2 regions of the Streptomyces lienomycini genome follow, and region 2 is predicted to be linked to the other one. Evidence: riboswitches for the same ligand, from Rfam matches in the RefSeq annotation. Region 2 holds a riboswitch; the other holds the start of a gene.
What was found. A riboswitch is a leader RNA that binds a small molecule or an ion and turns the genes downstream of it on or off. The one in region 2 is predicted to bind S-adenosylmethionine.
Positions count from the first base shown of each region.

Region 1: linked by a shared signal. The riboswitch ahead of BJ961_RS27475 (aminotransferase class V-fold PLP-dependent enzyme) and the one ahead of thrC (threonine synthase) in region 2 are both predicted to bind S-adenosylmethionine.

Region 1 covers NZ_CP116257.1:6,021,150-6,026,547, reverse strand. The annotation lists gene qcrA (cytochrome bc1 complex Rieske iron-sulfur subunit) at 1-249, shown strand, start outside; gene qcrB (cytochrome bc1 complex cytochrome b subunit) at 246-1,883, shown strand; gene trpD (anthranilate phosphoribosyltransferase) at 2,014-3,078, shown strand; SAM riboswitch class IV at 3,159-3,275, shown strand; gene BJ961_RS27475 (aminotransferase class V-fold PLP-dependent enzyme) at 3,443-4,834, shown strand; gene BJ961_RS27470 (glycerate kinase) at 4,750-5,398, opposite strand, start outside.
Region 2 covers NZ_CP116257.1:7,426,193-7,431,590, reverse strand. The annotation lists gene BJ961_RS33825 (glucosyl-3-phosphoglycerate synthase) at 1-736, opposite strand, end outside; SAM riboswitch class I at 878-1,025, shown strand; gene thrC (threonine synthase) at 1,043-2,353, shown strand; gene BJ961_RS33815 (MoaD/ThiS family protein) at 2,350-2,625, shown strand; gene BJ961_RS33810 (cold-shock protein) at 3,044-3,247, shown strand; gene groL (chaperonin GroEL) at 3,631-5,256, shown strand.

The sequences.
Region 1 (5,398 bases), 1.4 Mb from region 2:
ATCGTGGCGTACTCGAAGATCTGCACCCACGTCGGTTGCCCGATCTCCCTGTACGAGCAGCAGACGCACCACGCGCTCTGCCCCTGCCACCAGTCCACCTTCGACCTTGCCGACGGAGCCCGGGTCATCTTCGGTCCCGCCGGTCACGCCCTGCCGCAGCTGCGCATCGGTGTGAACGACGAGGGTTACCTCGAAGCGCTCGGCGACTTCGATGAGCCCGTCGGTCCTGCATTCTGGGAGCGCGGATGAGTACTGCAGCCAACGAAGCGCCCCGCTCACGCGGGAAGGCACCGGCCGGCGAGCGCGTCGCCGACTGGGCCGACGGCCGGCTGGGGATCTACTCCCTGGCCAAGGCCAACATGCGCAAGATCTTCCCCGACCACTGGTCGTTCATGCTGGGTGAGGTCTGCCTCTACAGCTTCATCATCATCATCCTCACGGGTGTGTACCTGACGCTGTTCTTCCACCCGTCGATGGCCGAGGTCACCTACCACGGCTCGTACGTGCCCATGCAGGGCCAGATGATGAGTGAGGCGTACGCCTCGACTCTGGACATCAGCTTCGACGTCCGCGGCGGTCTGCTCATCCGGCAGATCCACCACTGGGCCGCGCTGATCTTCCTGGCCGGCATGTTCGTGCACATGATGCGCGTGTTCTTCACCGGCGCGTTCCGCAAGCCGCGTGAGATCAACTGGCTGTTCGGCTTCCTGCTGCTCGTCCTCGGCATGTTCACCGGCTTCACCGGTTACTCGCTCCCGGACGACCTGCTCTCGGGCACCGGCATCCGCTTCATGGAGGGCGCGATCCTGTCCGTGCCGATCGTCGGCACGTACATCTCGTTCTTCCTCTTCGGCGGCGAGTTCCCCGGCCACGACTTCGTGGCGCGGTTCTACTCGGTCCACATCCTGCTGCTGCCGGGCATCATGCTCGGCCTGGTGGTCGGCCACCTGATCCTGGTCTTCTACCACAAGCACACGCAGTTCGCGGGCCCCGGCAAGACCAACAAGAACGTCGTCGGCATGCCGCTGCTGCCGGTGTACATGGCGAAGGCCGGAGGCTTCTTCTTCCTGGTCTTCGGTGTGATCGCCGCCGTGTCGGCCATCGCCACGATCAACCCGATCTGGGCCATCGGCCCCTACCGGCCGGACCAGGTCTCCACCGGCGCCCAGCCCGACTGGTACATGGGCTTCTCCGAGGGCCTGATCCGGGTGATGCCTGGCTGGGAGATCAACCTCTGGGGCCACACCCTGGTCCTGGGCGTACTGATCCCGCTGATGATCTTCCCGCTGGTGCTGGTGGCGATCGCGGTCTACCCGTTCGTCGAGTCCTGGGTCACCGGGGACAAGCGCGAGCACCACATCCTGGACCGCCCGCGCAACGCCCCGACGCGTACGGCCTTCGGTGTCGCCTGGCTGACCGTCTACTTCGTGCTGCTGATCGGCGGCGGCAACGACCTGTGGGCCACGCACTTCCACCTGTCGATCAACGCGATCACCTGGTTCGTCCGCATCGCGTTCTTCGTCGGCCCGGTCCTGGCGTTCATCGCCACCAAGCGGATCTGCCTCGGCCTCCAGCGCCGGGACAAGGAGAAGGTGCTGCACGGCCGCGAGTCGGGCATCATCAAGCGCCTGCCGCACGGTGAGTTCATCGAGGTGCACGAGCCGCTCAGCCAGGAGCAGCTGCACACGCTCACGGCGCACGAGCAGTACACGCCGGCCGAGATCGGCCCCACGGTCGACGAGAACGGTGTCGAGCGCAAGCCGAAGAGCACGGAGAAGCTCCGCGCCAAGCTCAGCGAGGCGTACTACGGCGAGGAGTCGCAGATTCCGAAGCCGACCGTCGAGGAGTACAAGGAGATCACGAGCGGCCACGGCCACCACTGACCCTCCAGCGTCGCCACACCACGGTCGAAGGGCCCCGTCCGTTCCTCGGACGGGGCCCTTCGCCCTGTCCGGGGCTGGATAGGGTGGGGACCGCACACCTTTCCGTGCTTCACACACACAGGAGCGGCTCATGAGCGCTGTGACCCCCGCTGGAGGCGACATCGCGGCGGGCCGCTCCTGGCCCACCGTGCTGAACAAGCTGCTGGACGGCCGGGACCTGTCCGCGGACGACACCGCGTGGGCGCTGGACGTCATCATGCGCGGCGAGGCGACCGACGCGCAGATCGCCGGGTTCGCGGTGGGCCTGAGGTTCAAGGGGGAGACCGTCGAGGAACTCTCCGGTCTGGTCCGGACGATGTACTCCCACGCCAACGTGATCGAGGTGCCGGGGGAGACCGTCGACATCGTCGGCACCGGCGGCGACGGCGCCAAGACGGTCAACATCTCCACCATGTCGGCGATCGTCGTGGCCGGCACCGGGGCGAAGGTCGTCAAGCACGGCAACCGGGCCGCCTCCTCGGCCTCCGGCGCCTCCGACGTCCTGGAGAAGCTCGGGGTCAACCTGGAGCTGACGCCGAGGCGGGTGGCGGAGGTCGCCGAGGAGGCGGGCATCACCTTCTGCTTCGCCGTGAAGTTCCACCCGGCGCTGCGCCACGTGGCGGCCGCCCGCGGCCAGCTCGGCATCCGCACGGTGTTCAACTTCCTGGGCCCGCTGACCAACCCCGCCCGGGTGAAGGCCCAGGCGATCGGGGTGGCCCACGCCCGGATGGCCCCGATCATCGCCGGTGTCTTCGCCGAGCGCGGCCACTCGTCCCTGGTCTTCCGCGGTGACGACGGCCTCGACGAACTGACCACGACCGCCACGTCCCGGGTCTGGGTCGTGCGCGACGGCGCGGTGACCGAGGAGGTCTTCGACCCCCGCGACGTCGGCATCGACCTGGTGCCGGTGGAGGCCCTGCGCGGCGCCGACGCGTCCTACAACGCCGACGTGGCCCGCCGTCTGCTGGCCGGCGAGCAGGGCCCGGTACGGGACGCGGTACTGCTGAACTCGGCGGCCGCCCTGGAGGCCCTGAACCCCGGCGGGGGGACCCTGGCCGAGCGGCTGCGGACCGGCATGGACCGGGCGGCCGAGGCGATCGACTCGGGCGCCGCCAAGCGCGCCCTGGACCGCTGGGTGGCCGCCAGCCACGCGTAGGAGCGCTCCGCTGTGACGTGCGTCCCGCGATCCGGACCCGGGTTGCGGGACGCCGATCACTTGCCCTAGATTTTCCGACAGGTCATGAGTGACAGTCATGAGGCCCCGGCCGACTGTCCGGCAACCCTCCGTCCGTGGCGGGGTGCCCCGGGTGAAGACCAGGTCGTGGACAGCAAGGTCCGCGGCAAGCGCGGACCCCTCGCACGCTTTCGAAGAGTGTGGGTCCAGGGGTCCTGGGTCGTCCGAGGGAGTCTCCCGTGAACCAGCGAATGCGATAGGGCCGCAGAGCCCCGCCTCCGCACGCAGCCTTCTTCTCTTCACTTCACAGCGCCCTGCCGCGCGCTGGTCCTCACGGGAGTCCGCCATGTCCGTACCCACCGCTGTCGCCACCCCGCTGCCCGTTCTCGGCCGCGACGTCACCGTCCCGCTCGTCACCGGCGGCGAGGTCGCCTACGCCGCGCTCGACTACGCCGCCAGCGCGCCCGCGCTCCAGCGGGTCTGGGACGACGTCGCCGCCTACGCCCCGTACTACGGCAGCGTCCACCGGGGTGCCGGGTACCTCTCGCAGCTGTCCACCGACCTGTTCGAGAACGCCCGCGGGACCGTCGCCGGCTTCCTCGGCTGCCGCGACGACGACCAGGTCGTCTTCACCCGCTCCACCACCGACTCCCTCAACCTGCTCGCAGGCGCCCTGCCCGCCGGATGCCGGGTCTTCGTCTTCGAGACCGAGCACCACGCCTCGCTGCTGCCCTGGCGGGACGCGGACGTGACCTGCCTGGACGCCCCGCGCACGCCCGCCGAGGCCGTCGAGACCCTGGAGCGCGCCCTCGCCGCCCGCGAGCCGTACGGGCCCGCCCTGGTCTGCGTCACCGGCGCCTCCAACGTCACCGGCGAGCTGTGGCCGGTGCGTGAACTGGCCGCCGCCGCCCACGCGCACGGTGCCCGGATCGTGCTGGACGCCGCCCAGCTCGCCCCGCACCACCCCGTCTCCGTGGCCGACCTGGACGTGGACTGGGTCGCCTTCTCCGGACACAAGCTGTACGCCCCGTTCGGCTCCGGCGTGCTGGCCGGGCGGGCCGACTGGCTGCGCGAGGCCGAGCCGTACCTCGCCGGCGGCGGCGCCAGCCGCAGCGTCACCCGGCGCGCGGACGGCAGCGTGGACGTGCGCTGGCACGAGAACGCCGCCCGGCACGAGGCGGGGTCGCCCAACGTCATCGGCGCCTACGCGATCGCCTCCGCCTGCAAGGCGCTCACCGAGGCCGGGTTCGACACGCTGGTCGCCCGCGAGGAGTACCTGATCGGCAAGGTCCGCGAGGGCCTCGCCGAGGTGCCCGAGGTGCGCGTCCTGTCCCTGTTCGGCGACGACGCGCCCCGCGTCGGGGTGCTCTCCTTCGTCGTCGAGGGCTGGAACAGCTCCCACTTCGCCGCCGCCCTCTCCGCCGAGTACGGCATCGGCGTGCGCGACGGTCTCTTCTGCGCCCACCCGCTGCTGCGCACCCTGCTCGGCAGCGACCCGCAGACGCAGGGCGAGTGCGGGGCCCCCGAGGCGGCACCCGGGGAGAAGTCCCTCAACGCCGTCCGCGTGAGCTTCGGCGCGGGCACCCCGGACGAGCACGTCGAGCGGTTCGTGGGCGCCGTCAGGGAGCTGGTGAGCGACGGCGCCCGCTGGAACTACCGCACCGAGGACGGGCGCTGCGTGCCCGACACGACCTCCGCCGACACCGCCGCCCTCGCCTCCGCCTCCGACGCGGCCTGAGCGGCGGCCCGGCCCGGCAGCCGCGACCCCAGCAGCACCATCCGCAGCGCCCGTTCCGTGGCGTCCGTGAGCAGCTCGGCGGCGCGCGCCAGCGCGTCGGCCAGGGCCATGGGCGCCGGCATGATCCCGTGGCAGGCGTCCACGCCCGGCACGTCGTGCGCGCCCTCGCCGAGCGTGCCGGCCAGGGCGAGGACGGGCCGGCCGTGCAGTTTGGCGCGGCGGGCCACCTCGGCCGGGACCTTGCCGCGCGGCGTCTGGCGGTCCAGGGCGCCCTCGGCGGTCAGCACCAGGTCGGCGCGGGCGAGGCGGGCGTCCAGACCGAGGTGGTCCAGGAGCACGTCGAAGCGGGGCAGCAGCCGGGCCCCGACGGCGGCGAGACCGGCGCCGAGACCGCCGGAGGCACCGGTGCCCGGGGCGTCACGCAGCTCGGTGCCGACGACACCGAGGTCGCGGGTGAGGACGCGCGCCCAGTTCTCCAGCCCGGCCGACAACTCCTCGACCTGCGCGGGTGTCGCCCCCTTCTGCGGGCCGAACACCCGGGCCACGCCCCGCTCGCCGCACAGC
Region 2 (5,398 bases):
GGCGGTGGACGCGGACGCCGACGTCGACCTGCGCGAGCGCGTCCAGGCCCACCAGGTGCAGGGCGTCGACCAGCATGCCCAGCTCGACGCCGTACCCGACGGGGAAGGGCAGCCGTTCCAGCAGCGAGCGCCGGGCCGCGTACTCGCCGCCCAGCGGCTGGACGAACCCGGCCAGCCGCGGCCAGTGCAGGTTGAGCAGCGGGCGGGCCATCAGCTCGGTGACCCGGCCGCCCTGCCCGGCCGCTCCGTCCAGCGGACGGTCGTACATGGCCTTGACCAGGTGCACGTCCGGGTCGGTGAGCAGCGGGCCCACGATCCCGGAGACGAAGTCCGGGGAGAACTCGCGCAGGTCGGCGTCGACGAAGCACACGATGTCGCCGCCGGTGACCAGCAGCGAACGCCACAGCACCTCGCCCTTGCCCGGCACGGCGGGTATGCGGGGCAGGATCGCGTCCCGGTGCACGACCCGCGCGCCCGCCGCGGCGGCGACCTCCGACGTACGGTCGCTCGAACCGGAGTCCACCACCACGATCTCGTCGACGAGCGGGTTCCGCAGCATCAGCTCCCGCCGGACGACCGCGACGATCTCGCCGACCGTCGCCTCCTCGTCCAGTGCGGGAAGGACCACGCTGACCGACTGCCCGGTGGCGTGCTTGGCGGACAGAAGCTGCTGGATCGGCCGGTCCCCGGCGGACCAGGAGCGTGCGTTCAGCCAGCGCTCGACTTCTTCCAGCACGTCCCCTGGCTCCTTTGTGATCCATCTCGCGGTACGGACGACTATCTCAACCGCCCTGGCCTTCGGTTACAGTCTTGAACAACGCGTGGGGCCACCGCATGCCGGGGTCGCCGCGCGCACAACCGAAAAACAACCACATACCGCTCATCCAGAGGGGCAGAGGGATACGGCCCGATGAAGCCCCGGCAACCCTCCAGCCGGCTCTTGTCACGCAGACGTGGCGAGGCTCCCGGCTAGGGAAGGTGCCAAATCCGTCTCACGGCGAGATGCGTCGTGAGGAAGATGAGGAGAAAGGGCCTCGCCTCCATGGCTGTGCAGACTGCCGAATCCACCCCGAACTCCGGGAACCCCGCGAACGCCACGGCCGCAGCGGTCGACCTCGGCCCCGCCGCGGCGCTGAGCTGCCGGGAGTGCGGCCACCGGGTCCCGCTCGGACCGGTCTTCGCCTGCGAGGAGTGTTTCGGCCCCCTCGAGATCGCCTACGACTTCTCGGCGTACGACACCGAGGAACTGCGTCGGCGCATCGAGGCCGGCCCCGCGAACATCTGGCGCTACGCCCCCCTCCTGCCCGTCCCCGCCGACGTGGCCGACAAGCCGAACATCAACCCCGGCTGGACCAAGCTCGTCAAGGCCGACAACCTCGCCCGCGAGCTGGGCGTCACCGGCGGGCTGTACGTCAAGGACGACTCCGGCAACCCCACGCACTCCTTCAAGGACCGCGTCGTCGCCCAGGCCATCGAGGCCGCCCGCGCCTTCGGCTTCACCACCCTCTCCTGCTCCTCCACCGGCAACCTCGCGGGTGCCGTCGGCGCCGCCGCCGCCCGCGCCGGCTTCCGCTCCTGCGTGTTCATCCCGCACGACCTGGAGCAGGGCAAGGTCGTCATGGCCGCCGTCTACGGCGGCGAGCTGGTCGGCATCGAGGGCAACTACGACGACGTGAACCGCTTCTGCTCCGAGCTGATCGGCGACCCGGCCGGTGAGGGCTGGGGCTTCGTCAACGTCAACCTGCGCCCGTACTACGCCGAGGGTTCCAAGACGCTCGCCTACGAGATCTGCGAGCAGCTCGGCTGGCGGCTGCCCGACCAGCTCGTCGTCCCGATCGCGTCCGGCTCCCAGCTGACCAAGATCGACAAGGGGCTGAAGGAGCTGATCGAGCTCGGCCTGGTCGAGGACAAGCCGTACAAGATCTTCGGTGCGCAGGCCGAGGGCTGCTCGCCGGTCTCCACCGCGTACAAGGCGGGCCACGACGTGGTCCGCCCGCAGAAGCCGAACACCATCGCCAAGTCGCTGGCCATCGGCAACCCGGCCGACGGCCCCTACGTCCTGGACATCGCCCGCCGCACCGGCGGCGCCGTGGAGGACGTGACCGACGAGCAGGTCGTGGACGCGATCAAGCTGCTCGCCCGCACGGAGGGCATCTTCGCGGAGACCGCGGGCGGCGTGACGGTCGGCGTCACGAAGAAGCTGATCGAGGACGGCGTGCTCGACCCGTCGCTCACCACCGTCGTCCTGAACACCGGCGACGGCCTGAAGACCCTCGACGCGGTGGCCGGCACCGGCCTGACCGCGACGATCCGCCCCAACCTGGACTCCTTCCGAGAGGCTGGCCTCGCATGAGCGTGACCGTTCGCATCCCGACCATCCTGCGCACCTACACCGGCGGCAAGGCCGAGGTCAGCGCCGACGGCGCCAACCTCGGAGAGGTCATCTCCGACCTGGAGAAGAACCACACCGGCATCGCCGCCCGCGTCCTGGACGACCAGGGCAAGCTGCGCCGCTTCGTCAACGTCTACGTCAACGACGACGACGTCCGCTTCGAGCAGGGCCTCCAGACCGCGACCCCGGACGGCGCGGGCGTCTCGATCATCCCGGCGGTCGCCGGCGGCTGATCCCACCGCGCACACGTCTCGTAGTGCGTATTGCCCTCTCCGTAAGAGAAACGGAGGGGGCAATTCCATGTGGTTGAGCACGGTAGAGTTGGGGAACGCGCTCCCGATCACGAGATCGGGAACCTTGAATTCCTGCCGACCGTCCGACAAGAAGTAGCCAAAGTGCGGGCGTGTTTCGCGGCTTTTGCTCCCTTTGCGTGCCCTGACTTGACCCGTATTCAGGCGAATGTTCGCCATATTCCGGACCGGGTACGTCCAGATTTCTCGTCCGACTGACCTGTTGCAGACGGCAGTTGGACAGATACATTCAGCCGCGGTCGACGCGTTCCGGCGCACGCCCCCAGTCGTGGGGGGCGAGGTCTGACCCGGGTTCGCGAAGTGCGGATCTGTGCAAGGGCCAGTAATAGGGGAGTTAGGCATGGCTCAGGGCACCGTCAAGTGGTTCAACGCGGAGAAGGGGTACGGCTTCATCGCGGTCGACGGTGGTGCGGATGTATTCGTCCACTACAGCGCGATTCAGATGGACGGCTACCGCACCCTCGAAGAAGGCCAGCGGGTCGAGTTCGAGATCTCGCAGGGTCAGAAGGGCCCGCAGGCCGACATGGTTCGCCTCAGCGCCTGAGACGCGCGGCCACCACAGCACCCGGTCTTCATCCGAAGGGCCCGTACCCGCTGGGTACGGGCCCTTCGGCCTGCCCGGACGGGCCCCGCGGCGCTGTTCGCGGGTGGCGGACCACGGACTCCGATCCCCGAGAGGCGCTTGCGCCCGCCCGTCACCCGACCACCACCCCTCAACGAGCCCGCTTTGCGGGCGCACCTTGCACTCGGGCATGCCGAGTGCTAATCATTGCGTTAGCACTCTGAAGGTGAGAGTGACAACGAAGGACCGGGTCGGTGAGGCCCGCAGGCCGGGTGGGGAAGGAACCGCACGGCAGGCGAGCCGTCCGTCGCGGGCGCGGGCGCGGTCCGAAGGAATCACCCCCAGTCCTGGAGGGACCACTTCACATGGCCAAGATCATCGCGTTCGACGAGGAGGCGCGGCGCGGCCTCGAGCGCGGCATGAACCAGCTCGCGGACGCCGTCAAGGTGACGCTCGGCCCCAAGGGCCGCAACGTCGTCCTCGAGAAGAAGTGGGGCGCCCCCACGATCACCAACGATGGTGTCTCCATCGCCAAGGAGATCGAGCTCGAGGACCCGTACGAGAAGATCGGCGCCGAGCTGGTCAAGGAAGTCGCCAAGAAGACGGACGACGTCGCCGGTGACGGTACGACCACCGCGACCGTTCTCGCCCAGGCCCTGGTCAAGGAAGGCCTGCGCAACGTCGCGGCCGGCGCCAACCCGATGGCCCTGAAGCGCGGCATCGAGAAGGCCGTCGAGGCCGTCTCCGCCGCCCTGCTGGAGCAGGCCAAGGACGTCGAGACCAAGGAGCAGATCGCCTCCACGGCCTCCATCTCCGCCGCCGACACCCAGATCGGCGAGCTCATCGCCGAGGCCATGGACAAGGTCGGCAAGGAAGGCGTCATCACCGTCGAGGAGTCCCAGACCTTCGGTCTGGAGCTGGAGCTCACCGAGGGTATGCGCTTCGACAAGGGCTACATCTCGGCGTACTTCGCCACCGACATGGAGCGTATGGAGGCGTCGCTCGACGACCCGTACATCCTGATCGCCAACTCCAAGATCGGCAACGTCAAGGACCTGCTGCCGCTCCTGGAGAAGGTCATGCAGTCGGGCAAGCCGCTGCTGATCATCGCCGAGGACGTCGAGGGCGAGGCCCTGTCGACCCTGGTCGTCAACAAGATCCGCGGCACCTTCAAGTCCGTCGCCGTCAAGGCCCCGGGCTTCGGCGACCGCCGCAAGGCCATGCTCGGCGACATCGCCATCCTCACGGGCGGCGAGGTCATCTCCGAGGAGGTCGGCCTCAAGCTCGAGAACGCCACGCTGGACCTGCTGGGCAGCGCGCGCAAGGTCGTCATCACCAAGGACGAGACCACGATCGTGGACGGCGCCGGCTCCGCCGACCAGGTCCAGGGCCGGGTCAACCAGATCCGCGCCGAGATCGAGAACAGCGACTCGGACTACGACCGCGAGAAGCTCCAGGAGCGCCTGGCGAAGCTGGCCGGCGGCGTGGCCGTCATCAAGGCCGGTGCCGCCACCGAGGTCGAGCTCAAGGAGCGCAAGCACCGCATCGAGGACGCCGTCCGCAACGCGAAGGCGGCCGTCGAGGAGGGCATCGTCGCCGGTGGTGGCGTGGCCCTGCTCCAGGCCTCCCAGGTCTTCGAGAAGCTGGAGCTCTCGGGTGACGAGGCGACCGGCGCCAACGCCGTGAAGCTCGCCCTGGAGGCCCCGCTGAAGCAGATCGCCGTCAACGGTGGTCTCGAGGGCGGCGTCGTCGTGGAGAAGGTCCGCAACCTGACCGTCGGCCACGGCCTGAACGCCGCGTCCGGCGAGTACGTCGACATGATCGCCGAGGGCATCATCGACCCGGCGAAGGTGACCCGTTCCGCGCTGCAGAACGCCGCCTCCATCGCCGCGCTGTTCCTCACCACCGAGGCCGTCATCGCCGACAAGCCGGAGAAGGCCGCCGCGGCCGGTGCTCCGGGCGGCATGCCGGGCGGTGACATGGACTTCTGATCGCCTCTCGGCCGATCACTGTCCTGCGTACCGAGGGCGGTACCCCCTGTTCCGGCAGGGGGTACCGCCCTCGGGCGTGTCCGGGACCACATCCTCCCGGGAGCGGCGGGCGGAATGCGGGTGCGGGACGGGGCGGTTGACG